Regions from separate parts of the Rhizobium sp. LjRoot258 genome, predicted to be linked through region 2. Evidence: riboswitches for the same ligand, from Rfam matches in the RefSeq annotation. Region 2 holds a riboswitch; the other holds the start of a gene.
What was found. A riboswitch is a leader RNA that binds a small molecule or an ion and turns the genes downstream of it on or off. The one in region 2 is predicted to bind FMN.
Positions count from the first base shown of each region.

Region 1: another riboswitch for FMN. It lies ahead of ACSQ9D_RS05535 (DMT family transporter); the one in region 2 lies ahead of ribB (3,4-dihydroxy-2-butanone-4-phosphate synthase).

Region 1 covers NZ_CAXUST020000001.1:1,101,110-1,116,588, forward strand. Annotated here, with positions in the region: gene ACSQ9D_RS05490 (sigma-54-dependent transcriptional regulator) at 1-296, opposite strand, end outside; gene ACSQ9D_RS05495 (sensor histidine kinase) at 293-2,155, opposite strand; gene ACSQ9D_RS05500 (dicarboxylate/amino acid:cation symporter) at 2,396-3,730, shown strand; gene ACSQ9D_RS05505 (cytochrome P450) at 3,807-5,051, opposite strand; gene ACSQ9D_RS05510 (GGDEF domain-containing protein) at 5,100-6,299, opposite strand; gene clpP (ATP-dependent Clp endopeptidase proteolytic subunit ClpP) at 6,725-7,354, shown strand; gene clpX (ATP-dependent Clp protease ATP-binding subunit ClpX) at 7,648-8,925, shown strand; gene lon (endopeptidase La) at 9,341-11,755, shown strand; gene hupB (DNA-binding protein HupB) at 11,963-12,238, shown strand; FMN riboswitch at 12,365-12,515, shown strand; gene ACSQ9D_RS05535 (DMT family transporter) at 12,597-13,496, shown strand; gene ACSQ9D_RS05540 (esterase-like activity of phytase family protein) at 13,568-15,479, shown strand, end outside.
Region 2 covers NZ_CAXUST020000003.1:854,583-870,061, forward strand. Annotated here, with positions in the region: gene ACSQ9D_RS32540 (DnaT-like ssDNA-binding protein) at 1-216, shown strand, start outside; gene ACSQ9D_RS32545 (hypothetical protein) at 250-546, opposite strand; gene ACSQ9D_RS32550 (DUF5666 domain-containing protein) at 697-1,734, opposite strand; gene ACSQ9D_RS32555 (DUF6502 family protein) at 1,731-2,579, opposite strand; gene ACSQ9D_RS32560 (TetR/AcrR family transcriptional regulator) at 2,680-3,315, opposite strand; gene ACSQ9D_RS32565 (flagellar hook protein FlgE) at 3,760-5,055, shown strand; partial or broken gene ACSQ9D_RS32570 (helix-turn-helix domain-containing protein) at 5,165-5,649, opposite strand; gene ACSQ9D_RS32575 (hypothetical protein) at 5,988-6,155, shown strand; gene ribB (3,4-dihydroxy-2-butanone-4-phosphate synthase) at 6,372-7,001, opposite strand; FMN riboswitch at 7,115-7,262, opposite strand; gene ACSQ9D_RS32585 (glucose 1-dehydrogenase) at 7,370-8,152, opposite strand; gene tpiA (triose-phosphate isomerase) at 8,221-8,958, opposite strand; gene ACSQ9D_RS32595 (SDR family oxidoreductase) at 8,963-9,751, opposite strand; gene ACSQ9D_RS32600 (sugar ABC transporter ATP-binding protein) at 9,773-11,251, opposite strand; gene ACSQ9D_RS32605 (sugar ABC transporter substrate-binding protein) at 11,279-12,208, opposite strand; gene ACSQ9D_RS32610 (ABC transporter permease) at 12,326-13,306, opposite strand; gene ACSQ9D_RS32615 (transketolase) at 13,519-14,328, shown strand; gene ACSQ9D_RS32620 (transketolase family protein) at 14,328-15,284, shown strand; gene ACSQ9D_RS32625 (FGGY-family carbohydrate kinase) at 15,351-15,479, shown strand, end outside.

The DNA of each region.
Region 1 (15,479 bases), on a different contig from region 2:
ACGCCATCTTGCATGGCTTTCACCGCCATCGGAATGTCGCCGTGGCCGGTGACCAGGATGACCGGCAGGTCCTCGTCGTGCTGTCGCACGCGGTTGAAGAGTTGCAAGCCATCGACTTGTGGCATCCGGATATCGGAAACGAGAACGCCTGCGAAATCCGGGTTCAATGCCGCCAGCGCTTCGCCAGCGTCGGAAAAGGCGGAAACGGAAAAGCCGGCGAGTTCAAGCGTCTGCTTGGTTGCCCGCAACAGGTCCCTGTCGTCATCGACGAGGAAGATCGGCGTTACATCGGTCATTCCGTGGCCTTCCGCAAATGCACCGTGAAGCAGGTCCCGTTTTCATCGCTCGTCACGTCGATGCGGCCGCCGTAGTCGGCAACGATGTCTTTGGAAATGACGAGGCCGAGACCCAGGCCTCGTTCCTTGGATGTGTTGAATGGGGTGAAAAGCAACTTCAGGATGGCAGACGAAATGCCCGGGCCGTTGTCGGCAACATCAATTGCAACCTCGTCATCCGTCTCGGTCACAGAGACGTCGACCTTCGCGTCGGTGCGCCCATCAAGGGCTTCCAAGGCGTTCTGGAAGAGGTTGATCAGAATCTGCTCAAGCCGGATCCGGTTGCCGAGCACGCACAACCCTGCGGGCGGCGGCCGAATATCGAGCGCTTCCAGCTGGCCGGCAAATCGGCTTTTCAGCAGGACGACAGCCCCATCGATGACGCTACGCAATTCCACGGGCTCAGGCGCCACTCGGCCTTTGCGCGCGAATGCCTTCAATTCTTCGGTAATCGCGCCGATCCTTTCGGTGAGGCCGGCGATCGCCTCGAGGTTTTCGTCGACCGGATTGGTTTGCTTGCGCTCCAGAAAGACGCGGGCATTGTCTGCGTAGGCACGTATCGTCGCGACCGGCTGATTGATCTCATGCGCAACGCCTGCGGCCACTTGGCCAAGGATTGCGAGCCGGTTTGCCTGCACTAGCTCCTGCTGGACGATCTGCAGCCTTGCTTCCGTTTCCCGATGGTCGGAGATCTCGGCTTGCAGACTGTCGCGTGCCCGGCTGAGATCGTCTGTTCGCTCAACCACCCGCCGCTCCAGTTCCTCGCGCATGGCCTGTTCTGCCGCGATCTTCGTCGCAGCCGCCTGGCGTCTCCACAGAATTAGCGCTGCGATGGCGAGAAAGGGCAGAAGGACGGCCAGCGACAGCAGCCGAATTTCACGAACCGAGGCCGCGACCGGCGCGTCGGTGGGCACAAGGTATTCGAGATGCCATGGGGTGGTGGGGACTGGTGTCGCGAGGCGCAGATACTGTCCCTCGCCACCACCGGGAAGAACGGCGAAAACAAGCGATGCCTCGGCGTCGATGGGCTGTGGGCGCATGATCGGCAATGTCGCCAGCGGCGCATCGCCGAACTGCAGGCTGTCGCGTAGGGCAGCAAGGTCGGCCTCCGGCGCGGGCCTGTTCATCATAAAGCGCCAGGAGGGAATGCTGGTGATCAGAACGACGCCGCGATCATCCGTGACATAAACCGGGCGATGCGTGTCGCGCCAGTCACTCTCAAGCCGGTCGAACTCAAGCTTCACGACGACCACACCAAGCGGCGCAGCAGCACTGCCCACACGTCGGGAAATGTAGAGGCCCGGGCGCTTGCTGACACTGCCCAGGGCAAAATGCTCGGCGGTTCCTTCTTCCATCGCCTTTCGGAAGTAGTCGCGGAAGGCGTAGTCGTTGCCGACGAAACTGATCGGTTCGCGCCAATTGCTCGAGGATACGGCAATGCCATTGGGGCCGATAACGTAGAGCACAGCGGCCTGTGTTCCCGTGACGAGGCGCTCAAGCTTTCGGTTCAATATGTCGATCGCATCGTTGCCTTTGGAGGAGAGGCCATCGAGAACCTGTTGGTCTTCCGCAAGAAGCAGCGGTAGCGCGCGAGGTCTCTCCAGGACTGCGTTGAGGAGTGCGACCTTGAGGTTGGCGTCGGTTCGGCTTTGGCCCTCAATCGCGTCAATGGCGGAGCGCCGCCCATAAACATCAGCACCAAACAGAGCGGCAAGGATGAGCGCGGCTGAAACGGAGGCAAATAGAATCCACATCCGCCGCGCCCGACGGCGGACACGGTCGAAAGAGCCCAAGCCTGACATCGATGACGACTGAAGCATCACGCAATGTGTGCGTAATTTCGCACTCAGGTCAAATAAATTTGTGCGAAAATACGCGCACGTCTTCGATCCGATGAACTGTATCCGAGAAAAAAATATTATAAATCAATAATGTAAGGCTGGTCTCTATGAGTTGGCACGCATGTTGCAAAACCTCCGCAAACAGCCGCGTGGGCTGTTGACTTGGTAACGCAATCGCCCCGGGAGGCCACGTTGGTTTTGGGGCACATGGAGGACATCATGGGTGCAGCACTTCCGGTCGCGCAGCCGCGCGGCAAGGTTCCCTTCTATCGGCTTCTCTACGTGCAGGTTCTTGCCGCCATCTGTGCTGGTATCCTGCTCGGCCATTTCTATCCCGACATAGGCACCGCCCTGAAGCCACTCGGCGATGCCTTCATCAAGCTCGTCAAGATGATCATCGCCCCCGTCATCTTCTTGACGGTCGCGACCGGCATCGCCGGCATGTCCGATCTGCAGAAGGTCGGGCGCGTTGCTGGCAAGGCGATGCTTTACTTCCTCGTCTTTTCGACGCTGGCCCTGGCGGTCGGTCTGCTGGTCGCCAACGTCATACAGCCCGGCGCCGGCATGCATATCGATCCGGCAACGCTGGATGCCAAGGCCGTGGCAAGCTACGCTGCGAAGGCTCATGACACGACTGTCACGGGCTTCCTGATGAACATCATTCCGAATACTATCGTTGGTGCCTTTGCCGACGGCGACATTCTTCAGGTGCTGTTCTTCTCGGTCCTGTTCGGCATCGCGCTTGCCATGGTCGGCGATCGCGGCCGTCCGGTCGTCGATTTTCTGCAGGCCCTGACGGCACCGGTCTTCAAGCTGGTCGCGGTCCTGATGAAGGCAGCTCCGATCGGCGCTTTTGGCGCCATGGCCTTCACGATCGGCAAATACGGCATCGGCTCTATTGCAAATCTGGCAATGCTGATCGGGACCTTCTACCTGACGTCGCTGCTCTTCGTTCTCGTCGTTCTCGGTGCTGTTGCCCGGTACAACGGATTCTCGATCCTGGCTCTGATCCGCTACATCAAGGAGGAGTTGCTGCTGGTACTCGGCACGTCCTCTTCGGAAGCGGCACTTCCCGGTCTCATGGCGAAGATGGAACAGGCAGGCTGCAAGCGCTCTGTCGTCGGTCTCGTCATTCCGACGGGCTATTCCTTCAACCTCGACGGCACGAACATCTATATGACACTTGCGGCCCTCTTCATCGCTCAGGCGACGGACACGCCGCTGACCCTGGCAGACCAGATCTTGCTTCTGCTGGTTGCGATGCTGAGCTCGAAGGGTGCTGCCGGCATCACCGGCGCCGGCTTCATCACGCTTGCCGCGACGCTCTCCGTGGTACCCTCGGTTCCCGTTGCCGGCATGGCGCTGATCCTCGGCATCGACCGCTTCATGTCGGAATGCCGGGCGCTGACAAATTTTGTCGGCAACGCCGTTGCGACGGTCGTCGTCGCCCGCTGGGAAAATGAGCTTGACCAGACGAAGTTTGCTGCTGCCATGGCCGGCAAGCTGCCGCTGGAACCGGTAGACGGCGTGCCGGCTCTGCAGGCTGCGGAATAGCGCATTGCTATAAGGCGCCAGAAAACAACGAACAAGCCCGCGCTCTCTCCGGAGCGCGGGTTCCTTTATCGGTGGCCTACCAGGCGAGATCCAGGCGATCCAGTCCGTGGAAGTGGTAGACGTCCTTTGCAATCGGTGTGTGAACGAGCCTGAGCCCTGGCAGCCGCTCGAAGAGAATTGGCAGGACGACGTTCAGTTCCAGTCTTGCCAGCGGCGCCCCGATGCAGAAATGGATGCCCGCGCCAAAGGAGAGGTTGGGAGCCTCGTTCCGATCAGGCTTGAACGTCAGGGGATCGCTGTATTTCGCCGGGTCGAGATTGGCCGCGGCCAGAATGAGGCTCACCTTGTCGCCTCGCTTGAACGAAATGCCGTCGATTTCGCCAGGTTCCAGCGCCCAACGCTGGAAGATGTGAACCGGCGCGCAGATACGCAAGGACTCTTCCACCGTTCGTTCGGTGGTCGCCTCGTCCTTGAAGAGACCGGCCGGATCGCGCCCGCTTTCCAAGATGATGCGGGCCGAGTTTCCGATCTGGTGGACCGTCGCCTCGTGACCGGCATTGAGCAGCACGATCGTCGTCGAGACAAGTTCGTCCTCGGTCAGGTACTGGCCCTTGTGCTCCGTGTGGATCATGTGCGTCAGCAGGTCGTCCCGCGGATTGGCGCGGCGTTCCGCGATGACCGTCTTCACATAATCCGAGAACTCCTTCGCGGCCCGTTCCGCGCCATCCTCGTCCTGGCGGGTGCGGCCGAAGAGATACATGCGGATATAGGCGTGCGACCACTTCAGGAGCTGCGGTCCCATTTCCTCCGGAATGCCGATCATGCGGGCGATCATCGTCACCGGGATAACATCGGCAAATGCCGAAAGCAGCTCGACTTCGTTGTCTTTCTCGAAGCCGTCGATGAGCTTGTTGGCGAGCTCGGCAAGCTCCGGCTTCATCCTCTCGACGTGGCGAGAGACAAAAGCGCGGTTGACGAGCGTTCGAAGACGGGTGTGCTCGGGTGGCTCCAGCTCAAGCAAGGAGTATCGTTCGGCGAGATCGAAATTCGCCACGTGCTGATCCGGCTCGGGAAGGCCAAGCTCCTCGCGCGTGGCGATATGCAGGATCTGGCGGCCGAAGCGACGGTCGCGAAGCAGGCTGTTGACATGGTCGTAGCCGGTGAAAAACCATTGCTTCTGCTGCTCCCAGTAGAATGTGGGGCAGTGCGCGTGCAAAGCGACGTAAACGGCGTTCGGATCGCTGTAGAAAGCCGGATTGCTTGCGTCGAGGGAGACGTGGCGCGTGGCGAGATCGATGGAAAGAAAAGGTGGGATCATCATGCCTCGAGGCTTAGCGGATTTGCCAAGCCTCGAAAAGATGGTTCAACTTCAGGAAAGTGAACCGACGCGACGAAGCGCGTGAATCTGGTCGTCGAGCGTGGGGACGAGTTCGCCACTTGTTTGATCTGGTTCCGGAGGCGGCGGTGCCGCAGCTTCGGCTTCACCGAAGATGACGGTGCAGTTGCGGCCGGCAGCCTTGGCGGCATACAGCGCGCGATCGGCCGCCGAGACCAGCTTGTCCCTGTTGGCCTCGATCGCCGAGGCAAGAGCGACGCCGGTGCTGACCGTTGCTGGAATGATCGCATCACCGGTGCTCACCGGGACCCGGCAGAATTCGGCGCGGATCGATTCTGCGAGCGCTTCCGCCTCGGTCTGGTCGGCCACCGTCGCGAAGGCAGCAAACTCCTCGCCGCCCATGCGGCCGAAGGCTCCGGTAGGAACAAACTGGCGGGCCATGCGCGCGAAGACAGTCAGTACGATGTCGCCAGCCTGATGGCCGAACCGATCGTTGACGCGTTTGAAATGATCGAGGTCGAAGAGCAGCACGGCAACCTGGCGGTTGTTTTGGAATGCGCTCTCCTGAATGGCATCGAACCGGCCGAAAAGGCCGCGTCGGTTCAAGACACCCGTCAGTGAATCGCTCAGGCTGAGCATGCGAAGGTGCTTCTCCGAGCGTTCCATGATGACAAGGCAGGTGAGGGCGCACGCCAAAGTCAGCAGGAAGCCCGTCGCCATGGCGGCGGCGCCCGCAAAATTGGCGGCTTCCGCCTCGGTGGGACCGATGACCGCCATTGCCGCCGCCGTGCCGAAGCACAGGAGACTCTGGATTACAAAGATAGCACCCAGTTTGCTTCTCGAGCCCTCGTTGCGCGGGGCGGCCGTGCACACCGCCATTGCTAGCGCTGTCGCGCCGGTGGCCGAGGCGAGGTTGTAGAGAATGACGCGATTGGTGTAGTCGTCGTTGACCCACGGCAGGAAGACGCCTCCCAGCCACACAAGTGGGGGCAGCAGCGCCCACCATTCGAGCTTGCGACGGTCAAGCGCCAGATATCCGACAACCCACGCGCTCTGCCCACATAGCGCGATCGCGTTGCCGATTTCGATGGAGAGAATGTCGGGTATCTGCCCGCGCAGGGCCACCATTGCAAAACCCACGCCGCTAAGAAGAAAACCCATTCCCCAATGGAAATAGGTCTTGTTTCGGACATTGTGGCGCCAGGCCATGAACGCTACCAGCGCGAGCGTCATGGCTTCCGAGCACCAAATGGCTAATCCAGTCGTAATATTGAACACGGCAATACCCCTTGCATTGCGCGCATTCTTTCGGAAGAAACTGGCAACTTCATTAATTGCGCTTGGCCCGTCGGTGCATTTTTGTGCGGACTTGTCGTTAGGCTTTCTGGTCTGTAAACGCAGCACAGTCGCAAACGGATTCAGAATTCGTTCATCCTGACGCCGACAAAAGCTGTGCGACAGCGTGATCGCCGCTCGCTCTTTGAGGCGATTTGCAAGAATGACCCCACATCGGGCGAAAAGTTGTTCGCATCGCACCGGCCCCTCTTAACGTTATCCATCAGCGCGTCTTGAAGAGGAGGGCAGGGAAGCTCTATGTAGGGATAAGGCATTTTCTTTGATTCCCGGCCATAGCCGGCAGACGTTGACAAAGGACGCACATGAGAAACCCAGTCGATACCGCTATGGCCCTCGTGCCGATGGTCGTGGAACAGACCAATCGCGGTGAACGCTCCTACGACATCTATTCGCGCCTGCTCAAGGAACGCATCATCTTCCTGACGGGTCCGGTCGAGGATCACATGGCGACGCTCGTTTGCGCCCAGCTCCTTTTCCTCGAGGCCGAAAACCCGAAAAAGGAAATCGCGCTCTACATCAATTCTCCGGGCGGCGTTGTAACAGCCGGCATGGCGATCTACGATACGATGCAGTTCATCAAGCCTGCGGTCTCGACGCTCTGCATCGGCCAGGCCGCCTCCATGGGCTCGCTGCTGCTGGCTGCCGGCCACAAGGACATGCGCTTTGCCACACCGAATTCCCGCATCATGGTGCACCAGCCATCGGGCGGCTTCCAGGGCCAGGCATCGGATATCGAGCGTCACGCGCGCGATATTCTGAAGATGAAGCGCCGCCTCAACGAAGTTTACGTCAAGCACACCGGTCGAACCTACGAGGAAGTCGAAAAGACCCTTGATCGCGACCACTTCATGGATGCGGACGAGGCCCAGGTCTGGGGTGTCATCGATAAGGTCCTGACATCTCGTGTCGAGATGGAAGGCGATGCCGCCTAGTGAGAAGTAGGGATGGTGTTGTATCCGCCACAGTTCTATCTCATTTGTGATCGAACAAGGGAAGAAACCCGGTGGCGGGTGCGGCAATCTCAAGTATTAATGCTATGTTGAATTTTTATGACATAGCATCGGCAGTCGAAGGGGAATTCGTTGCCGCCGGAGCCAGGACAGCATAGTTTGGACCGGTTCGTACCCCTTAACGGCCTTGGCCGGCTGGGGCTCCAAGCATGGAGCAGGCCAATGAGTGGACCGTTATTTCACCTTGAAATGCGGCGTGCTGGAAGGAAAGTGATATGAGCAAAGTCAGCGGCAGCAACGGCGGCGACTCTAAAAACACCCTGTACTGCTCCTTCTGCGGAAAGAGCCAGCACGAAGTCCGGAAGCTTATTGCCGGACCGACCGTTTTCATCTGCGATGAATGCGTCGAATTGTGCATGGACATCATCCGCGAGGAGAACAAATCCTCGATGGTCAAGTCCCGTGACGGCGTCCCGACGCCTCAGGACATCATCAAGGTTCTCGACGAATATGTCATCGGTCAGCGCCAGGCGAAGAAGATCCTGTCGGTTGCCGTTCACAATCATTACAAGCGCCTCGCGCATGCCACGAAGAATAGCGAAGTCGAACTGGCGAAGTCGAACATCATGCTGGTCGGCCCGACCGGCTGCGGAAAGACCTATCTTGCCCAGACACTCGCCCGCATCATCGACGTCCCCTTCACGATGGCCGACGCGACGACGCTGACCGAAGCCGGTTATGTCGGCGAGGACGTCGAGAACATCATCCTGAAGCTGCTGCAGGCTGCAGACTACAATGTCGAGCGCGCCCAGCGCGGCATCGTCTACATCGACGAAGTTGACAAGATTTCCCGCAAGTCCGACAACCCGTCGATCACCCGCGACGTTTCGGGTGAGGGCGTTCAGCAGGCGCTTCTGAAGATCATGGAAGGCACGGTTGCCTCGGTGCCCCCGCAGGGCGGCCGCAAGCATCCGCAGCAGGAATTCCTGCAAGTCGACACGACGAACATCCTGTTCATCTGCGGCGGCGCCTTTGCCGGCCTCGACAAGATTATTTCTGCCCGCGGCGAGAAGACCTCGATCGGCTTCGGTGCAACGGTGAAGGCTCCAGACGACCGCCGTGTCGGCGAAGTCCTGCGTGAACTAGAGCCGGAAGATCTGGTCAAGTTCGGTCTCATCCCTGAGTTCATCGGCCGTCTGCCGGTCTTGGCGACGCTTGAGGATCTCGACGAGGATGCGTTGATCCAGATCCTTTCCGAGCCGAAGAACGCGCTGATCAAGCAGTACCAGCGCCTGTTCGAGATGGAAGACGTGGAACTGACCTTCCACGAGGATGCTCTTCGCGAGATCGCCCGCAAGGCGATCGTCCGCAAAACCGGCGCTCGCGGCCTTCGCTCGATCATGGAGAAGATCCTGCTTGATACGATGTTCGAACTGCCGGCGCTGGAAGGCGTACGTGAAGTCGTTATCTCCGAGGAAGTGGCACGCGGCTCTGCCCGTCCGCTTTACATCTACGCCGATCGCCAGGACGAGAAGGCCAACGCTTCGGCGTGAGACGTTAGAGATATCTTTACGATACGAACCGTGAATTTAAGGGGCTTGCCGTCGGCAGGCCCCTTTCTATTTCAAAACCAGTGCACGACCCTGATAAATCTTGCTAAAGAGGTCGGAAAGCGCCTCTGCTGCCGTTGCGGATTCCCGCGTCCGTGGCAATTATGGAATGATTCCGTTTGGTGTGTTTCGGTCTTGTGTGTTAGCCGGCGCGGAAGTGGCAAGCGCCGGTCCAGTCTGGCGCTGCAGAGTGAAGGTGTTCCGTTGTAGCATAGCTGTCATGTCCAAGGGGACACCGGCCATGGCGCAGCTTGAAAAGCATAGTCAGAACCTCCACTTGTGTCTCAAGTGGAGTGCGGCCCGGTTCTAGTGGCCGCGCCAGAAGAGCCCGGCAACGGGACGATGGAAAGGAAATAAAATGACGAAGAAAACGTCAGCTGCGAGCATTGCATATCCGGTTTTGCCCCTGCGCGACATCGTCGTCTTCCCGCATATGATCGTGCCGCTATTCGTCGGCCGCGAGAAGTCGATCCGTGCGCTGGAGGAGGTCATGGGATCGGACAAGCAGATCATGCTCGTCACACAAATCAACGCGAGCGACGATGACCCGGAACCGTCCGCCATCCACAATGTCGGCACCGTCGCCAACGTATTGCAGTTGCTGAAGCTGCCTGATGGCACCGTCAAGGTCCTGGTCGAAGGTCGCGCACGCGCCGAGATCGATGCCTACACCGATCGCGAGGATTTCTATGAAGCCCTCGGTCATGTTCTCGAAGAGCCGCATGACGATCCGGTCGAACTCGAAGCTCTGAGCCGTTCGGTTGTCTCCGAATTCGAGAGCTACGTAAAACTCAACAAGAAGATCTCGCCGGAAGTTGTCGGCGCGGCCAGCCAGATCGACGACTACTCGAAGCTTGCCGATACGGTCGCTTCGCATCTGTCGATCAAGATCACCGAAAAGCAGGAGATGCTGGAAACCACCAGCGTCAAGGCTCGCCTCGAAAAGGCGCTCGGCTTCATGGAAGGCGAGATTTCGGTTCTGCAGGTCGAGAAGCGCATCCGCTCGCGCGTCAAGCGCCAGATGGAGAAGACCCAGCGCGAGTACTACCTGAATGAGCAGATGAAGGCGATCCAGAAGGAGCTCGGCGACGGCGAGGAAGGCCGCGACGAGATGGCCGAACTGGAAGAGCGCATTGCGAAGACGAAGCTGTCCAAGGAAGCCCGCGAAAAGGCCGATGCGGAGCTGAAGAAGCTGCGGCAGATGAGCCCGATGTCTGCTGAAGCGACCGTGGTCCGCAACTACCTCGACTGGCTGCTGGGTATTCCGTGGGGCAAGAAGTCGAAGATCAAGTCAGACCTCAACAACGCCGAGAAGATCCTCGAAGCCGATCACTTCGGTCTCGACAAGGTCAAGGAGCGCATCGTCGAGTACCTGGCTGTTCAGGCTCGCGCGACCAAGATTAAGGGTCCGATCCTGTGCCTCGTCGGCCCTCCGGGCGTCGGCAAGACCTCGCTCGCCCAGTCGATCGCCAAGGCGACCGGCCGTGAGTATGTCCGCATGGCGCTTGGCGGCGTTCGTGACGAAGCCGAAATCCGCGGTCACCGCCGCACCTACATCGGTTCGATGCCCGGCAAGGTCATCCAGTCGATGAAGAAGGCAAAGAAGTCCAATCCGCTCTTCCTGCTCGATGAAATCGACAAGATGGGCCAGGATTTCCGTGGCGACCCGTCGTCGGCTCTGCTCGAAGTGCTGGATCCGGCTCAGAACTCGACCTTCATGGATCACTACCTGGAAGTCGAATACGACTTGTCGGACGTGATGTTCATCACGACGGCGAACACGCTGAACATTCCTGCACCTTTGATGGACCGCATGGAAGTCATCCGTATCGCCGGCTATACCGAGGACGAAAAGCGCGAGATCGCCAAGCGGCACCTGCTGCCGAAGGCCATCAAGGAACACGCGCTGCAGCCGAACGAATTCTCGGTCAGCGACGATGCACTGATGGCGATCAGCCAGCAGTATACCCGCGAAGCCGGTGTTCGTAACTTCGAACGCGAATTGATGAAGCTCGCCCGCAAGGCGGTCACCGAGATCATCAAGGGCAAGACGAAGTCCGTTCATGTGACCGCAGAGAACATTGACGACTATCTGGGCGTTCCGCGCTTCCGCCATGGCGAAGCCGAACGCGAAGATCAGGTCGGCGTTGTAACCGGTCTTGCCTGGACGGAAGTCGGTGGCGAACTGCTGACGATCGAAGGCGTGATGATGCCAGGCAAGGGTCGCATGACCGTTACCGGCAACCTGAAGGAAGTCATGAAGGAATCGATTTCCGCAGCGGCATCCTATGTGCGCTCGCGCGCAGTCGATTTCGGTATCCAGCCACCGCTCTTCGACAAGAGCGACATCCACGTGCACGTGCCGGAAGGCGCGACGCCCAAGGATGGTCCGTCGGCCGGTGTCGCCATGGCAACCGCGATCGTCTCGATCATGACCGGTATCCCGGTCGACAGGAACGTCGCGATGACCGGTGAAATCACGCTGCGCGGCCGCGTGCTGCCGATCGGCGGTCTGAAGGAAAAGCTGCTTGCAGCGCTTCGCGGCGGCATCAAGAAGGTGCTGATCCCGGAAGAAAATGCCAAGGATCTGGCGGAGATTCCGGACAACGTGAAGAACAACATGGAGATCATCCCGGTGTCCCGCATGGGCGAGGTGATCAAGCATGCGCTGGTCCGCAGACCCGAGGCGATCGAGTGGGATGGCACGGTGGAAACGCCGGTCATTGCAACGGTCGAAGGGCTCGACGAAACGGGTGCAACCATAGCTCACTGAGCCATGTTTGCCACATTCGCGCCCAATTGCTTAAAAACCCTGAAAAGGCTGGCGTTTTCGCCAGCCTTTTTTTGTGAAATCGACACGCAGACGCTTGCATTTCCTTGATTTGCAGGGTCTTTGGGGTGCGGCGGGCCTGATGAACTCCGTTCTGCGCCTAGCTTATAGATTTGAGTCGTTTCGAACCATTTAGAAAGGGGTGGAAACATGAACAAGAATGAACTCGTGTCCGCAGTTGCCGAAAAGGCAGGACTCTCGAAGACCGACGCTGCTTCCGCAGTTGATGCTGTTTTCGAAGTCGTCCAGGCTGAACTGAAGGGCAAGGGCGACGTTCGTCTCGCTGGTTTCGGTAGCTTCACCGTTTCCCATCGCGCTGCCACGAAGGGCCGCAACCCGTCCACCGGCGCTGAAGTCGATATTCCGGCTCGCAACGTGCCGAAGTTCACGCCCGGCAAGGGCCTGAAGGACGCCGTAAACGGCTGATATGAATTTGCTTGGCAGCCGGACAACGAGACCGGCGGTGTAAGTTTCGAAGGGTTCGGCCACGGCCGAACCCTTTTTTTATGCATTTCGTGGACTTGTCGGCACACGAGGTCCGTCCTATGAAATGGTTGTTCTCAGGGCGGGGTGAAAGTCCCCACCGGCGGTAAGGGCTTCGGCTCAAGCCCGCGAGCGTCTTTCGGCCGATCTGCCGAAAGGGTCAGCAGATCCGGTGCAACTCCGGAGCCGACGGTTACAGTCCGGATGAAAGAGAATGAGCCGAGCGGGCGAGGGCGAAATCTGTCCTTGCCGCGACATCGCGCTCATGCGTCCTGATTTGTGTTGGTTTCGGATGAAAGACATGAATCAGACTTCCCAAATATCTTCTGCCTCGCGTGCGATGGTCGGTGCTGCCTGGATGGTCGCCGCGGGCATCGCCTTCTCGATCCTCAATGTCATCACACAGTGGCTGACGATGAAGCTCGCCTTTCCCTCGGCCTCGGCAGCCTTCTGGCAATATGCCATTGCGCTGGTCTTCTCGTTGCCCTTTCTCCGGCGCGTCGGCTTCGGGGCGATGCGAACGCGCTATCCCTGGCGCCATGTCGTGCGCGTCGCCTTCGCTGCATTCGGCGTGACGACCTGGGTCGCGGGACTCGCGTCCGTACCGATCTGGCAGGCGATTGCGCTGGTGATGACCTCGCCGTTCTTCATCATCATGGGTGCGCGTATCTTCCTTGGTGAATACATCGGTTCCGCGAGGTGGGCAGCGACCGGTACCGGCTTCGTCGGAGCGATGATCATCCTGCAGCCATGGTCCGATAGCTTCAGTTGGGCGGCGTTTTTGCCGATCCTCTCAGCCCTGCTCTGGGGCGCCTCGTCGCTGATCACCAAGAGTCTCACCGGAGTGGAACGGCCGGAAACCATCACCGTCTGGCTGCTGGCACTCCTCACTCCGATCAACGGCGGCTTGGCGGTGGCCGCCGGCTTCAGCATTCCCTCCGGCCTGACGCTTCTCCTTTTTGTCGTGGCAGGTCTGCTGACCGTCATTGCCCAATATTTCCTGACGCTCGCCTACAGCACAGCCGATGCCGCCTACGTCCAGCCTTTTGACGATCTGAAGCTTCCCCTGAATGTTTTCGCCGGCTGGTTGGTCTTCGGCTATGCCCCGACCGGTTATCTCTGGTTGGGTGCGCTGCTGATCCTCGGGGCATCGCTCTTCATCATGCGGAACGAAATGAAGAAGGAGCGGGGGGCCGGCTAACGCAGCCGGAATACACTGCCGGTGTCATTGCGCTGTCATGCCCGTCCCGCAAAAACCCTGTGTTTGAGTTCATGGGGGATTTCATGCCAATATTTTCGCGCAAGACAGCGGTTGTTGCCGCGCTTCTGACGACGGCGGCCTTACCGGCAGCCGCAGAGCCCGTTTTCAACCGCATAGCAACCTTCCCGGTGGCATCCAACCTGCCGGAGGGAAAAGACAGGCTTTCGGCCACTTCGGCGGAAATCATTACGGCCACCGACGACGGCATGACGCTGATCTATAGCGATAGCCCGCTCGGTGCGATCGGCTTTGTCGATATCTCAGACGCCAAGGCACCAAAGGCCGGTGGCGCGCTCATGATGGACGGCGAGCCGACATCCGTGACATCGGCCGCGGGCAAGGCGCTGGTTGCCGTCAATACGTCGGAGAGCAAGGCAAAGCCCTCGGGGCGCCTGGCGATCGTCGACGTTGCCACCGAGAAGATCGAGAGCACCTGTGATCTTGGCGGTCAGCCGGATTCCATCGCGCTCAACAAGGACAAGACCCTCGGCACGATCGCGATCGAGAACGAGCGTGACGAAGAGGCGAACGACGGCAAGCTTCCGCAGATGCCAGCAGGCGACCTGGTCGTATTCCAGGTCAAGGATGGCACGGTTGATTGCGGCTCGATCAAGCACGTCGCGCTGACCGGACTTGCCGGCGTCGCGGCCGCCGATCCGGAACCGGAATTCGTCTCCTTCAACGATCAGAACGAGATCGCCCTAACCCTTCAGGAAAACAACGAAATCGTCATCATTGACGCGGCGACTGCGTCTGTGAAGACGCACTTCTCCGCGGGCAGCGTCGATCTTGAAGGCATCGACACCAGGCGCGATGGCGCGCTGACGTTTACCGGTGAACTCAAGAACATCGCACGCGAGCCGGACGCTGTGAAGTGGCTCGACAATGATCGTCTGGTCGTCGCCAACGAAGGCGACTATCAAGGCGGTTCGCGCGGTTTCACGATTTTCGACAAGACCGGCAAGGTACTCTATGAGTCCGGTGCCTCCTTCGAACGCGCCGTTGCCAATATCGGTCACTATCCGGACAAGCGTTCATCCGCCAAGGGCGTTGAGCCGGAAGGCCTGGAGGTGGCGACGTTCGGTGGCCAGAAGTATATCTTCCTGCTGGCAGAGCGCGCCTCGGTCGTCGGCGTCTACAAGGATACCGGTGCCGAGCCTCAACTCGTTCAGATCCTTCCATCTGGCGTCTCGCCGGAGGGCGCAGTCGCCGTACCGTCCCACAATCTCCTCGCGACTGCCAACGAAGTCGATCTCGGCAAGGATGGTGGCCCGCGGTCGCATGTGATGATCTATGAACTTGCCGAGGGTGAGATCGCCTATCCGAAGATTGTTGCCGCCGAAAAGGACGGCAACCCGGTTGGCTTCGCGGCGCTCTCCGGCCTTGCTGCCGTTCCGGACAAGCCGGGCCAGCTGTTTGCCGTCAGCGACAGCGTGCTCGGCATGCAGCCGACGATCTACACGATTGACGCAACCAAGAAGCCGGCCGTGATCACCGAGGCGCTGACCGTAAAGCGCGACGGCCAGCCGGCACAGAAGCTCGACATCGAGGGCGTGGCTGTCGATGAAAAGGGTTGGGTCTGGCTGGCGTCGGAAGGCAACAGTGAGAAGCTGGTGCCGCACGCTCTATATCACGTCAACCCGAAGGGTGAGATCAAGGAAGAAATCGCACTTCCGAAGGAGCTGGCGGCTAACGAAATCCGCTACGGCTTTGAAGGCGTGACGATCGTCGGGTCCGGCGACGACGCGACGCTCTGGATGGCCGTCCAACGTGAGTGGAAGGATGACCAGAAGGGCTTTGTCAAACTCGTTTCCTACAATCCGAAGAGCAAGGAGTGGGGTGGCGTCCGCTACCCGCTCGACAAGTCCGAAGGGGGCTGGGTCGGTCTTTCCGAAATCTCCGCTCACGGCGACAGCGTCTACA
Region 2 (15,479 bases):
CAAAAGCTGAACCCGCAGCAGAAGCGCGCATGGCCTCGTACCGGGGTGTTTGGTATAGAAGGCATTGAGATTGCCGGAATCCCACTCGAAGTCGAACTCCTGTGCGAAGCGATCGTCACCTGCTTGGTCGCAGATATCTGCTTCGATATGCAGGCACTGTCGATCACTGTAGCGCCGCTCCTACGAAACGATCACTTCGGCCTCCGGCTTCATTGAGTCGCGACGAAAGAAAAGTCTTGGCAACTATCGTCAATCAACTTGCGATACGGCTTTTGCCAACTGCGCCTGTACGGCCATTAGCCCCGTAAGGAAGTCGACATCATCCTGGTCGAGGCGACTGCCCTTGGTCTTCTCCCAAAGGTCGGTGATCTGGAGAGCAACCCCGCTGGCCCGCCGGAACAACTCGACAATCTGATCGTGGTTTTCCCAGGTGAGGATGACTTGGGCGAGTTCGGCGTGAGTCGACTGCAATTCACAGCCGTAGGGCGACCGCACCGCATCGCGGTTTGGTAGCGAAATGGCATTGAAGCGCAACACATCGTCCAAGGGACAAGTCTCCTTTTCTCCAGAGGCCATGCAACGATCGGCTCTGCTTCGCAAAATAAATGGGAAAATTTCCCATTTGTCAATTGCCAACGGCTACCCAGTCATGCGCACGTCCAATGCTCACTAGGAACACTTCATGTTTGTTGGCGTCTAGTCCGGCGGTGGCCCGGGAGGATCGCCCATATCGGATGGCGGTCCTCCCGGCGGCGGCCCGCGTCGGCCAGGTGGCGGCCGCCCCATGCCTGGACCATCTGGCGGAGGGCCGCCCGGTCGGTTGGGATCAAATGCAGGACGCCTGTCAGGTGCACCCGGTCCGCGGGCCTCGAACATTCCACCCGATACGGGTAGATCAAGGAAAGCGCGCCCCTGGTCTGCCAGAACGCCTGCACCTCTTTCGCGTACGTGGATTCCGAGGCCTGCCCGTAGGCTTGAACCGTTTCGCTCGATAAAGGTCTCTATGTTGACGACGCCCGCCTGAAGGCCGGGCACAATCTCCTCCGCACTGACGCGCGCTGGCCGCCACTGGCCGCCCCGCATAGCGAATCTGACAACAACACGTTTTCCATTGAAGCTGCGCGACAACCGGCCAATCGCAAATCCTGCAATACGGGCCTGTCCGTCGTTGAACTCCGCGACACCCCTCAGCGCGGGAACCGCAGACCTCTTACGCCGCTCTACGCGGCTCGCGACAATGGTGCCGTCGGGTCTGCGAATTCCGAAGACAGCGACGACCTGTCCAAGCGCCACACGTGGCAGGCGCTCTACCTTGCTCAAGTCTATGCGCTGCGCAAGAACGGTCATTTGCCGCTTGCCGATTGCTGAAACGGGGCCGGCGACTTCACTGGTTATATGGATTGCCTGAGCACTTTGCCCATCGAGCAGTACTCGAACGACATGGCCAAGGCGCATGTCACCCGCATCGACGCGTTGACCATCGATAAAGACCGGGACGTCGCGTGCGTAAGGAACATGTCGACCGTTGACGATTATGCTGCCGAAGCCGGTGATCGTGCCAACGATGCCGGTGCCACCGATCCCATGATCTTCACCACCGACGATGGATTGACCGGTACCTCCGATGCCGTGATCGTGGGGTCGAGTCCTTTCCGCGGCGTTCGCCGCCAGCGCCGCAGGCAGGCAGGCGATTCCCAGCAAGAACTGACGTCGCAAAAGAACCGACGGCTTCATTCGTCGCTCTCCCCGCCACCCGACTCAACCGGGCTATCTTTCGCTTGCATGACGTAGACGCCAGCGATCCAACGCCGATTTCCGCCGGAATCGTTCTCGATGGCACCATTGGCTAGCCGATTGAGCCGCAAAAGCATCGCCATGGCTTCTTCGCGACTCGCCTCCTCCAGCCGCGCGGCGAGCGCATCGGAAATGTTATTGTAATGGACGGCTCGCTCGAAAAACGGGGGTGCCTCGGCAAGGATGTTCTCTACGGCCGCAGCCGCATGATCATGAAGGTTGCGCGTAAAATAGTGCCGTCTCGTTTCGGCATCCCCGCTGGAAATGAGAGAGGCTGCGCTCAGATGAACGCGATCCTGATCGTCGACCATCGCAAGCCCGCGATCAACCCATTCATCCAGTACAGCTCTTGGATGAAGATCACGAGTGACTTCGGCAACCAGACTCTCAAAGGAGAAATCTCCGTCTGACGAAACGCGAGGCAGCGCCTTGGCAATACCTGCCTCATCGCAGGCACGGGGATCAGCAAGCCAGCGAGCGATGATCCGGCTCGTTCGGGAAGCCGGCGCAGGCAGGGATTCGACCGTCAATTCGCTCACCCGAAGACGGCTTATGTCCTTGCGATGGATGCCGGTGAGCAATGATATGCGACTGTCGGTCTGCTTCTTGTCCGGTAAAGCAAAGTCTGTTTCAGCGACCTCGACAAAGAGGCGCCGCATCAAGCCCGAAAACGCGACAAAGTTCAGTCCGCTCGCCAAGCACAGCCGCACTATTGGCCTGAGGACGCGCACAAGTGTTCGCTGAAGAGCCTCTTCTGAAAATGGAGCTTTAGGCCGTTGCTTCATTATCTGAACGCTCGCATCCACAGACCTCGGTGATGAAACGTAACCAAAGCCTGATCAAGTCCCTTAGCGATGAACCTTAGTACTTATGCGTACCCAAAAATCAAGGTGCTGTGCCTCTCAGAAAAACCATGATGCACAGCCATAGGTGTTCCCTCTCCTGCTCCGGGCTGCTCCATCCATCGGGCGGGTTCATGCCTCCGAAGATCATGTCCATCAACAGGCGCGCACCACTCAGCGGATCGTCGAGGCGCAGCAAGCCTTTCTCGACCTGCGCGCTTAGCCATTCGGCCAGGTCTTGCCTGGAGCGAAGAACCTCGCTTGTACCCAGCGCTTCCGCCAGTTCGGGAATAACAGACGAGTCTCTGACAATCGTCCGGACAAGGATTGCCTGATCGTCGTCGTCCCGGTCAATGCGGAATATCCTGGCGATCGTCTCCTCGATCGGCGCCTGCTCGTCAATCGGCCGCGGCAGCGCAAGGAGCCTTTGTTCGGAGATGTTGGTTGCAGCGACAAACAATTCCTGCTTGCTGGGAAACAACCGGTACAGAGTCTGCTTCGATATCTGACAACGCGTTGCCACGATATCTGTCGTTGTACCTGCGTAGCCAAGCTCAGCAAACGCCTGTCGTGCGGCTTCGATTATCTGCAGACGGCGAGTTGCCTCATCAGAGGTCGGAGGACGACCACGGGACCGCTTCACTTGCCGTTGATCAAGTCTTTGTTCAGGCGCGTTCACGGGCTTCGCCAATCCGTTGCTGATACCTAGACGCAAAGTGGTCGGGCGCCGGATGCATTGACCTGCACGACTTCGCGCAGGCTACAAATCACGACATTCGAAGCAACGTCAACCACTTGCCACTAAATAAGCGAACGCCGGCAGGACTTTCCACGGTTTTGCGGTGTAACCGCTGTCGATCGAAGTTCAACCCGTCAGCCACAGAAAATAATAGATGATTTCAGGGATTGAAGACGTTAAGGCTGCATTTAAAGTACCAAGAAGTACCATAATGATTCGCCGCTGAATCTGCCACTCGGCTGGACGTAGCGGTGCGCACGGATGATCCGCTGCGAACTCGCCCAGTCCTCATCGCGCTTCGCGTCGGCATGCGTTTGCCGTCCGGTCTTCCTGTGCGCCCAGATGACGGCATGTCCCTTCACTCCTCACGAAAGGAAAAATGCCATGAGCATCTTCGGCAGCATGAAAACCGCAGTATCGGGAATGAACGCGCAGGCCAACCGCTTAAGCACCGTCGCTGACAACATAGCCAACGCCAACACAACGGGCTATAAGTCGGTATCGACGTCTTTCTCCTCGCTCGTCCTCCCTTCCACGACCGGCAACTACAACTCTGGCGGCGTGCAAACGTCGGTCCGCCAGGCCGTTGCCGAACAAGGTGACATTTCCTACACCACCTCCGCCTACGATCTTGCAATTTCTGGCGACGGTTTTTTCATCGTCAACGGCGCGGATGGAACACCCGTCTTGACGCGCGCCGGAGATTTCTCCGTCGACGCGAATGGCAATCTCGTCAACAGCGCCGGATTTACGCTGATGGGCTACTCCTATGACTCGGGAGCGCCGGCGGTCGTCGTCAACGGCTTCGATGGCCTTGTACCGGTCAACGTGGCCCAGTCCGGTCTCAGTGCAATCGCTTCGACCTCGGCCTATTTCAGCGGCAACCTCGATTCAAGCGCTGAGGTTGTTTCAGACCCCAGCGCACTTCCAAGCGCAAACGACGCGACGACTGTCACCGACGACACCAAGAAGATGTCGCTTGTCGCCTACGACAGCCTTGGCAACACGGTGCAGTACGACTATTACTTCACCAAGACTGGCGAAACGACAGACGCCAGTGGTGCCATCACCGGCACCACCTGGGAAGTCGCCGCCTACCGCAATGCTGATGCCAGCACTGGCAGCACGACGTCCTTCCCCTACTCCTCCAGTGCGGTAAGCGTGGCCAGCCTCAGTTTCGATGCGAACGGCCAACTGACCTCTGCAACCAACACCGACATCGTCGATCCCGTTACCGCTAAGACGATCACGATGGACTATTCGGGTTTCACTCAGCTCTCATCGGACTTCGCCGCAACAGGTTCGGCCGACGGTCAGGCGGCAAGCACGGTCAGCTCCGTCGGTATCGGCACGGATGGCGTCGTTACGGTCTCCTATTCGAACGGCACGACAAAGCCGCTCTATCAGATACCGCTCGCAACTGTTGCCAGCCCTGACAATCTCACATTGTTGAGCGGCAACGTATACAGCGCAAACGGTGCCTCTGGCGTGACGGTCACCGGCTTTCCGCAATCGAATGGCCTTGGCTCTATCCAATCGGGTGCGCTGGAAAGTTCGAACGTCGATCTCGCCGGCGAACTGACCGAAATGATCGAAGCCCAGCGTTCCTACACGGCCAATTCCAAGGTGTTCCAAACGGGCTCCGACATCATGGACGTGCTCGTCAACCTGAAGAGATAAGGATAACCCGTAATGTGACGGGCTGGACATCACCGGGATACGGCCGAGACTGAGAGCCCTTTCGCAATGTGCTGTAGGCGAAGTTGGAGTAGCGCGATGATCCATCGGATCAAACCGCCGGCGTCTTCGTCTCCTGATGCAGATGGCGCCGGCGCCACGCGGCAGGTGCCTCGCCGTGCGCTTGCGGAAGAAGCGGGAGAAATAGGCCGGGTCCTCGAAGCCGGTCTCTCGGCCTATGTCTTCCACTGAGCGGACGGTAAAGAGGAGCAGGCGCCTCGCCTCCAGGAGGCGCCGCTCCAGAAAAAGCTCCTTGACCGAGAGGCCGAAAACCTCGCGGGCGGCCTTGTCGAGCAGGTGCGGTGTCGTTGCGAGCGCCTCGACATATCGGCCGACGGTCCAGTCCTCCTTGAAGTGAATGTCGATCGCGCGACGAAGCGCAAGCCCGAGGGCAACCGTCGGCGAGGTCGAAGGCAGCGCGACGACGCCCCCGAGGCGATCCATCAGCGACAGTACCACGCCGATCAGCCCGGACAGCACCTTCTCGCCCTCCGCGCAGTGCTCGCGATATTCCTCGAGGATCATGTCGAGGAGCGTTTGAAAGCCAGCCGAATGAACAGGACTGAGGGCGCATCGACGCTCTTGCCGAAAGGGAAGGTTGGATCAACGGTATACTCGGCCCCATCGACGCTTCTCGCGGAGGTTCTGAAGGCGCTCACAATGCAAGCGGCCGCCTATCGGCGACCGACGCTGACGATGAGAGAATTGATCGAAAGACTTGCATAGACGTCACCACGGTTCGCCGAACAGGCGCTCAAGGCTCTAGATCGCCGTTGATTATAGTCGTGATGTGGCCTGTTCAGCGTGCTTGGCATTCTGGTCGGCTTGTTTTTCATGAACAGGATCGATCGGCGCGTCATGTTGTTGGGGGGGTTGTGCTGACCACCACATTCCATCTCCTGATCGGCCTCACAGCGCTCCTCATGCCGGGTATAACCCTTAAGCCATATGCCATCCTGCTTTTCGTAGTCGGCTTCGTCTTTTCGATGCAGGGCACGATCGGCCTGCTCGTATGGTGGCCGCTCGCGGAGATGTCCCGCTGAAGATTCGCAGCTTTGCCAAAGGAGTGTGCGTCTTCATGCTATGGATTGCAAATGCCGTTGTCGCATTTGCATTTCCTCCGACCGTGCAGATGCTCGGAAGACAATTTCCTGCGCGTTCTCAGTGGATCCGAGAATGGCTCGAAATGCTGACCCATCAGTACGGGCGCCGATTCAAGAGGGAGATCGCATCCCAACCGAACGCGATCTCTACGAAGTTCAAGCCGCTCTCTCGGATAAGGTCATCGCGGTCCTATAGGCTATCAAGTCTTCGATCGTAACTAGATGAAGGCGATGGCGCTCAGCAAACGCCTCAAGTTCCGGTAATCGCGACATCGTGCCGTCGTCGTTGGCCACTTCGCAGATCACCCCTGAGGGTGACAAGCCCGCGAGCCTTGCAAGATCCACCGCCGCCTCTGTGTGGCCGGGACGAGACAGCACCCCATTGGAATGAGCGCGAAGCGGAAAAATATGACCCGGGCGCGCAAAATCCTCGGGGCGTGTACCGTCCTTGACGAGTGCTCGAACGGTGGCAGCTCGGTCGGCGGCAGATATCCCGGTCGTCGTTTCCGGAATGTAGTCCACGGAAACGGTGAAGGCGGTCTTGAGCACTTCGGTATTGCGCGGCACCATCAGAGGAATATCGAGCTCGTCGAGCCTCTCGCCTTCCATCGCGACACAGATGAGGCCACGCGCGTGGTTCATCATGAACGCGATCGCCTGCGGAGTAATTGCCTCTGACGCAATCACGAGATCACCTTCGTTTTCCCGGTCACGGTCATCGACAACGACGACAATTTCGCCGCGCGCAATCGCGGCCACCGCATCGTCAATTTTGGAAATCGTCACTTTCTTGCCTTTCAAGGGTTAGCCGTTGTGAGCGGCGTGCATGGCCTGTCAAAGCCACCATTTTCCCTTGGGCGAACAAGCGTCCGGTTCCGCTCATAGAGCGGAGTCGTCTGCATTGCTCTCTTCCATCCGGACTGTAACCGTCGGCTCCGGCATCTCACCGGATCTGCTGACCCTCCGTTTATCCAACGAAGGCGCTCGCGGGCTCCGAGTTGCCTCGATACCGCCGGTGGGGAGTTGCACCCCGCCCTGAGAACACCAATAACATAGGGGATCGATGCGTTGTTTTGCAAGAGGCTTCCAGCCGCCGAGCGATCGAGAATCTGATTCTTCCTGGTGAACGCACCGTTCCCCATTGTTGAATAAAGCTACGACATGATCAGGCCGCCATCGACATTGATCGTCTGGCCGGTGATGTAGGCAGCATCGTCGCTGGCGAGGAAGGTGACGAGACCGGCGACGTCCTCGCCCGATCCTGCCCGCTTCATCGGAATGCCTTCGACCCATTCCTTCATGAGTTCCCCAGGGCCATAGTTGCCGAGGAGCTTTCCCCAGGCCTGATCGTTGTAGGCCCACATGTCCGTCTCGATGATGCCAGGGCAGAAGGCGTTGACGGTGATATTTTCGGTCGCGACCTCCTTGGCAAGGCTCTGGGTGATCCCGACGACCCCCATCTTCGATGCGGCGTAGTGTGGCGTATAGATGAAGCCGTCGCGCGCTTGGCCGGAGGCGGTGTTGATGATGCGGCCGCCGCGTCGATGCTTACGCATGCGCAGAATTGCTTCTTGTGCGCACAAGAAGACGCCCTTCGTGTTGACCGCCATGACTTTGTCCCACTCGCCTTCCGTCATGTCTTCGATGCGGGCGATGGTGATGACGCCGGCGTTTTGGATGGACACGTCGACAGTGCCGAAAGCCTTCTCCGCCGCGTCATAGAGTGCCTTTACGCTAGTTTTGCTAGTGACGTCTCCGACGAATGAGACAGCATTGCCGCCATCCGCCTTGATCTGCTCGGCGACTGCATGGACCGACTCTTCATTGGCGGAGACCACTAGATTGGCCCCTTCCCTGGCGAAGCGCTTGGCGATCCCAGCACCGATGCCGCGGCTGCCTCCGGTGATGACGACGGTCTTGTTTTCGAAGCGTTTCATACTCTCTTCCTTTCGCGGTGGCTGACGATATCGGGCGCAAAGCAGCCCCAAGTGCGTCACGCCGACTTTCAAACGGCTGCCGATATGATCCCAGCGAACTCGGTCGCCTTCAGCGATGCGCCCCCGACCAAGGCTCCATCCACGTTTGCCGCCCCGAAGATGTCGGCGGCATTCGAGGCCTTCACAGAGCCACCGTAAACAATCCTTACGTTGCGCCCATCTTCGCCCAGCCGTTCTTCGAGCATCTGCCTTATCGAAGAATGGATCTCCTCGATCTGCTCTATGGTCGGAACCAGACCGGTTCCAATCGCCCAGACAGGTTCGTATGCAACGACCATGTTCGAACTGGAGGCACCCGCTGGAACTGAAGCGCGTAGCTGTCCGCCAACGACTTCGATCGCCTTTCCGTCACCGCGTTCACGACGGGTCTCACCGACACAGATGATTGCGGTCAGTCCGGCCGTGTGAGCTGCAGTGACCTTGGTCGCGACTATGGCATCGGTCTCGTGGTGGAATATGCGACGTTCGGAATGACCTAGAATTACGAAGCGTGCGCCCGCATCGACGAGCATCTCCGCCGACACCTCTCCAGTGTAGGCGCCCGAAATCTGCGGGTGGCAGTCCTGGGCGCCAATAGCGACGGTCGAATCCTTTGCTCGTTCGGCGGCCTTTTCTATCAGCGTGAAGGGCGGGCAGACGACGATATCGCACGCCGCCTCGCCCGTGAGCCCCTTCAGCGCCTCGATCTCAGCCAGGGAGGAAGCGAGACCGTACATTTTCCAGTTGCCAGCAACCAACTTTCTCATCACATCACCAGCAGCAAAAGCCGCCGTCGACAAGCAGGTCAACGCCCGTCACAAAGCTTGCCGCATTCGACAGCAGGAACACCGCCGGACCGACCATTTCGTCGACGGTTGCCATGCGCTGCATTGGCGTCTGCTCTTCGAAGAGTTTGGTCTGATGGATCATCTCCGGACGCGTGTTCATCGGCGTCGCAGTGTATCCGGGCGAGATTGTGTTGACGCGGATGCCGCGGTCGACCCATTCCATCGCCACGGATTTCGACATATGAATCACGCCGGCCTTGGAAGCGTTGTAATGCGCCTGGCTCAGTCCCCGATTGACGATCACGCCGGACATGGAGGCGATGTTGACGATGGACCCGCCTCCGTTCTTCAACATGGCGCGAGCCTCGGCCTGGCAAGAAAGGAAGACCCCTTTCAGGTTGATGTCCATCAACGTCTGGTATTGTTCCTCCTCCATCTCCTCGGCGGGGTTCGCATTGGCGATACCTGCGGCGTTGACTGCAAGTGTCAGTGCACCGAGTTCCGCCTCAATGCGGGCCACCGCATCTCCAAGGGAAGACTTGCTCGTGACGTCGGCTGCGATCTGGATAGAACGACGGCCAGCAGCCTGAATGTGCTCAGCGGTATTGGCCAGCCCGTCGTCGGTTCGACGGTCGAGCAGCGCGACGTCGGCGCCGCACTGTGCGAGGCCGATGGCAATGCGCTGCCCAATCCCGCTGCCGGCGCCGGTCACGATTGCGACCTGGCCGCTGAGATCGAAAAGCTTCGGGGCGTTCAGAGTGATGTCGGACACCGCTCTTCCTTTCTCTGTCTGTTAGATTGTAGCTAGCTCCATGACCGAGACGTCATTTGCCTCGTCACGATTGAGAATGCCTGCCTGCTTGCCCTGGGCAAGCACGAGAATACGATTGGACACGCCGAGAACCTCCTCGAGGTCCGAGCTCACGACGATGACCGCGACGCCCCGTTTCGCAAGATTGACGATGATGTCGTAGATGCCCGCTCGGGCGCCGACGTCGATGCCTCTCGTGGGTTCGTCGAGCACAACGACCTTGGGATCGCGCATAAGCCATTTCGCGATCACGACCTTCTGCTGGTTGCCGCCGGACAGGTCCGAGGCATACTGCTCGGCGCGACCCTTTACGCCGAACTTGGCGACCGCCTTTTCCGCGAACGAACGCTTGACGCGCGGCGTGATCCAACGCCCGCCCAGCTTGTCGAGGTTGGCGTAGATGATGTTCTCGCCGATCCGGTGGCCGACTACCAGGCCCTGGTCCTTTCGGTCTTCCGGAACCATTACGATCCCTTTGGCGATCGCGTCCGCAGGATCGCGCAGCCTAAGTTCTTCGCCTTCCAGCCTGATCGAGCCTGCGCTGATCGGATCCGCCCCCGAAATGGCGCGGACAAGTTCCGTGCGGCCGGCGCCGACCAGTCCGGCGATTCCAAGGATTTCTCCTCCCTTGACGTCGAAGGTAACGTCGCGGAACGAATTGTCAGGAGAACTCAGCCCGGACACCTGAAGTACTGGCCGATCGGTCGGAACCGGCAGCGTTGGGAACAAGCGGTCAAGCGAGCGTCCGACCATGCTCTCGACGATGGTTCGCACGGGTGTCGCGCTGTCGGCGAATTCCTGCACGCGCTCCCCGTCGCGAAGTACGACGATCCGGTCGGTGATCTTTTTGATCTCCTCCATGCGGTGGGAGATATAGATGATGCCAACGCCCTCCGACCGAAGCTTCCTAACCTGTTCGAAGAGAGCTTCCGTCTCCGCGCCGCCAAGTGCCGCCGTCGGCTCGTCGAGGATCAGGAGTTTCGCATTGAGAGCCAACGCCTTCGCGATCTCGATGAGCTGTTGATTTGCGGTCGAAAGCCCTGCGACTTTCCGCGTTGCCGGTATGTGAAGGTTCAGGCGAGCGAGCTGTTCCTGGGCGCGACGAACCATCTGGGCACGGTCGACGACGCCGTTCTTCATGGGCCAACGTCCTATGAAGACGTTCTCCGCGATGGAGAGCTGCGGCAGAAGCTGCAGCTCCTGATGGATCAGGACGACGCCCTTGTCGATCGCCTCTCTTGGGGTGGCGGGGGCATAGGGCTGCCCCAGCCATGTCATCGACCCTTCGGATGGCGTGCGTGACCCGGCGATGATGCCGGAAAGCGTTGACTTGCCTGCTCCGTTCTCACCGAGAAGTGCAACCACTTCGCCCGGATAGACGTCCAAGCTGACATTCTTCAGAACCTGGAGCGGTCCATACCACTTCGATATGCCCTTCAGGGAAAGAACCGGATCAGTCACGGCAACCTCCTCGAGACCTTGACTATATTACGGGTGGCTGGCGATGAAGCCTGCGACGTTTTCCTTTGTCGTCAGCGTGGCGTCCATAAGCTGTACCGGAGGCACCTTGTCTCCGGCGACGAGCTTGGCGGCGTTTGCCACCGCATCGCGGCCCATCTTCTGCGTCTGCTGTGTCGCAGTCACGTCGAAGACGCCCTTGCCCAGAGCTTCGAGTGCTGCAGTGTCGCCGTCGAAGCCGCCAACCACGATCTTCTGGGAAGGATTGGCGACCTTGATGGCCTGCGCGGCGCCAAGTGCGAGCGCGTCGGCCTGCGCGAACACGATCGAGACGTCCGGATTTGCCTGGAGCATGTTCTGCATGATCTGGAAGCCCTCGTCCTGGCTCCAGATGTTCGAGTACTGTTCGGCAACAACCTTTACATCAGGATTTGCCTTGAGGGACTCGGCACATCCCTTGGAGCGGTCCACCTCGGGCGTCGTGCCCTTCTGACCATGAATGATGACCATTTTGCCCTTGCCACCGGCTTGCTTCAGAATGTAATCGCAGACGGCCTTGGCGGACGCTACGGAATCCGTTGCAAGGAAGGTATCGCCCGGTGCGCCGTCGGCGTTGCGGTCGACGTTCACCACCGGAACGCCGGCACTCTTGGCAAGTTTGACCGGAACGGTCGCAGCGGCGGCTCCCGCCGGAATGTAGATCAGTGCATCGATGTTCTGGGTCAGAAGGTCCTGGATCTGGTTGACCTGCGTCGGTCCGTCGCCCTTAGCATCGACGGTGACGACTTCGATTCCACGCTTTTTGGCTTCGTCTTCGACCGACTGCTTGATCTGATTGAAGAAATTTGCCTGAAGGTTGGCAACGGCGAGGCCGAGTTTCTTCAGCTCCGCGGCGTGTACAGGTCCGAGCGTAAGACCGAGTAGTGCGGCAGACGCGAGCATGGTGCGCGCAATTTTCATTGTATTTCCTCCGTTGTTTGATGGGACCCTCGGGTAATACCTCCCCCTCGGGGTATTGATCCGCTCCAACCCTTTGGGGCGGAATTCCAGGGCTTCGCCGACCTGGCGGCCCCTTCGTCAGGCGCGACGCCGACGAATAGTCTCCGCGCCGACCGCAAGTACGATGACGATTCCGATGATCACCTGCTGAAGGAACGGCGAGACATTGAGAAGGTTGAGACCGTTACGAAGGACACCGATGATAAGGACACCGATGAGCGTCCCTCCGATACCCCCGGCGCCGCCGGAGAGCGAAGTGCCGCCGATAACGACCGCAGCAATTGTATCTAGCTCATAGCCGAAACCACTGGACGGCTGGACAGAGTCAAGGCGGGCGGCGAGCACGATGCCTGCGAGTCCTGCAAGGACCGCACTCGCCACGTAAACGCCGATCGTCACGAGCTTGACGTTGATGCCTGCGAGGCGGGCGACCTCCGGATTTCCACCCACTGCGTAGAGCATGCGACCTTCGGAACGGAAATGCAGGAAAAGCCAGGCCACGAGGACGACGGCAAGCATCAGGAAGACAGTGGCCGTCAGCACGCCGAAATGGCGGTCGATTGCGAGCATCATGAACCAGTCGGGGAATCCTACGATCTGCTGACCATCCGTGATCATGTTCGCGACGCCGCGCGCTGCGGACATCATGGCCAGAGTGGCGATGAACGCCGGAACCTTGAACTGCGTCACGAGCAGGCCGACGATCAGCCCCGAAATGCCGGAGGCGACCAGGCCGAAAGCGATCCCGACGGCAAGTGGAAGGCCGGCGATGTTGGCGCTCCAACCCATCACCATCATAGCGAGCGCAAGCACCGAGCCGACCGAAAGATCGATGCCGCCGATCAGGATGACGAAGGTCATTCCAACCGCCATGATGCCAAGGACGGTGATCTGATCGAGGATGTTGAGGCCGTTTCGAACTGAGAGAAACGCGTCTGTGCTGAAGCTTAGGAAGACGCAAAGTGCGAGCAGCCCCACGAGTGGACCGGTAGCTCCCTTGACTTTGCTAAGCCAGGTGCCGGCCGAAAGCCTCTGTTCATTGATATCGAGCGCCACCATCGTTCCTCCCTAGGTCTAGGCTGGTAGTCAATATTTGTTCAGGGCAGAATAATTATGCACGCCTGCTGGAAAATTCATTAACAAGTTGGTTTATGGCTGTCAACAACATTTGTCCGTGCTCCTGCTGGCATGATGTTTGCCTGAGGGGGTTGACTAAACGCGCTCGTGTGCAAAAATATTGATGATTGAATATTTATGCATGAGAGGAACCCATGGATACGACAGAACTCGAGCGCCTCGCTCGCGAGATCCGATTGCGCGATCTTCAGGCAGTCTTCGAAGCAGGTGCCGGCCATATCGGCGGGGAGATGTCGGTCATCGATATCCTGACGGCCCTCTATTTCCGCGTGCTGAACGTTTGGCCGGACCAGCCGAAGCACCCCGCTCGGGACAGGTTCGTTCTTTCCAAGGGGCATACGGCGTGCGCCCTGTACGTGACGCTCGCAAAGCGCGGTTTCATTCCGGAAGAGGAGATTTCCACCTTCCTGCAGCCGCACTCGAGACTGAACGGGCATCCCAACTGCAACAAGGTTCCAGGTGTCGAAACGAACACCGGCCCGCTCGGCCATGGTCTGCCGGTTTCGGTGGGCATGGCGAAGGCCGCCAAGCTCTCCGGCGCAAAGTATCATACGTACGTTGTCACCGGCGACGGCGAGATGCAGGAAGGTTCCAACTGGGAGGCGATCATGGCCGCGGCGCAATTCAAGCTGGATAACCTGACGCTGGTCATCGACCACAACAGGTTCCAGCAGGGCGCCGCTCTGGCCGACACCAACGATCTCGCGCCGCTCCGTCCGAAGCTCGAAGCCTTCGACTGGCAAGTCACCGAGATCAACGGAAACAAAATGAGCGAGGTCGTCCCGGCCCTCGAACACCGGGGATCGCGACCACATTGCATCGTGGCCCACACCAACAAGGGTCATGGAATCTCGTTCATGCAGGACAGCGTCGACTGGCACCACAAGGTCCCGAGCAAGGAACAGTACGAAATCGCATTGGCAGAACTGTCGGAGGCACTGTGATGAACGCGCCAGTAAACGCACCCAAGCTCTACGATTGCCGCGACGCGTTCGCAGCGACGCTCGAGCGCCTGGCAGCCGAGAACGAAACGATCGTCGCGGTCTGCAACGACTCCGTAGGCTCCTCCAAGCTCGGCGGCTTCAAGTCGAAGTTCCCGGAGCGCCTGGTAAATGTCGGCATCGCGGAACAGAACATGGTCGGCGTTGGGGCAGGCCTCGCCAACGGCGGGCGCCTTCCATACGTCTGCGGCGCCTCTCCCTTTCTAACCGGACGATCGCTGGAGCAGATCAAGGCCGACATCTCCTACTCGAATGCAAACGTTAAGCTCGTAGGCATTTCCTCTGGGATGGCCTATGGCGAGCTGGGGCCGACCCACCATTCGATCGAAGACTTCGCCTGGACTCGCGTCCTGCCCAATCTTCCCGTGATCGCGCCCTGCGACCGCATCGAAACCGCCGCGGCCGTCGAGTGGGCGGCGACCTACCACGGGCCATGCTTCCTCCGCCTTTCGCGCGTGGGCGTGCCCGACCTTCTTCCGGAAGGTCACACGTTCGAGCTTGGCAAGGCAAATCTCCTGCGCGACGGTTCGGACGTCACGCTCATTGCCAACGGCACTTTGACGCATCGCATGGTGAAAGCGGCCGAAATCCTTGCAGAACGTGGAATCAGCGCCAGGGTGCTCAACCTTGCAACGGTTCGCCCGATCGATGAGGAGGCCATCATTGCAGCGGCGAAGGAAACGGGTGCAATCGTCACGGCCGAAGAGCATTCGATCTTTGGCGGGCTTGGCTCTGCGGTTGCCGAAGTAGTGGTCGACAATGCTCCGGTCCCGATGAAGCGTCTGGGCGTTCCCGGCATCTACGCTCCGACCGGATCGGCGGAGTTCCTACTCGACGAGTTCGGCATGGCACCGTCGGCGATCGCCGACGCCGCGCAGTCGCTGATCAAGCGCAAGTAAACTGGTAGCACCTAATCAAGCCGGGGCGCACTCCGCCGCCCCGGCCGTATGATCTGGGAGGATACGATGCGGGCTATTCTGGCGATCGACCAGGGCACGACCAATTCCAAGGCGGTTCTCGTTTGCGAAAAGGGAGAAGTCGTCGCCAGAGGCTCGGCCCCTGTCGGCATCTCCTATCCGAAGCCCGGCTGGGTC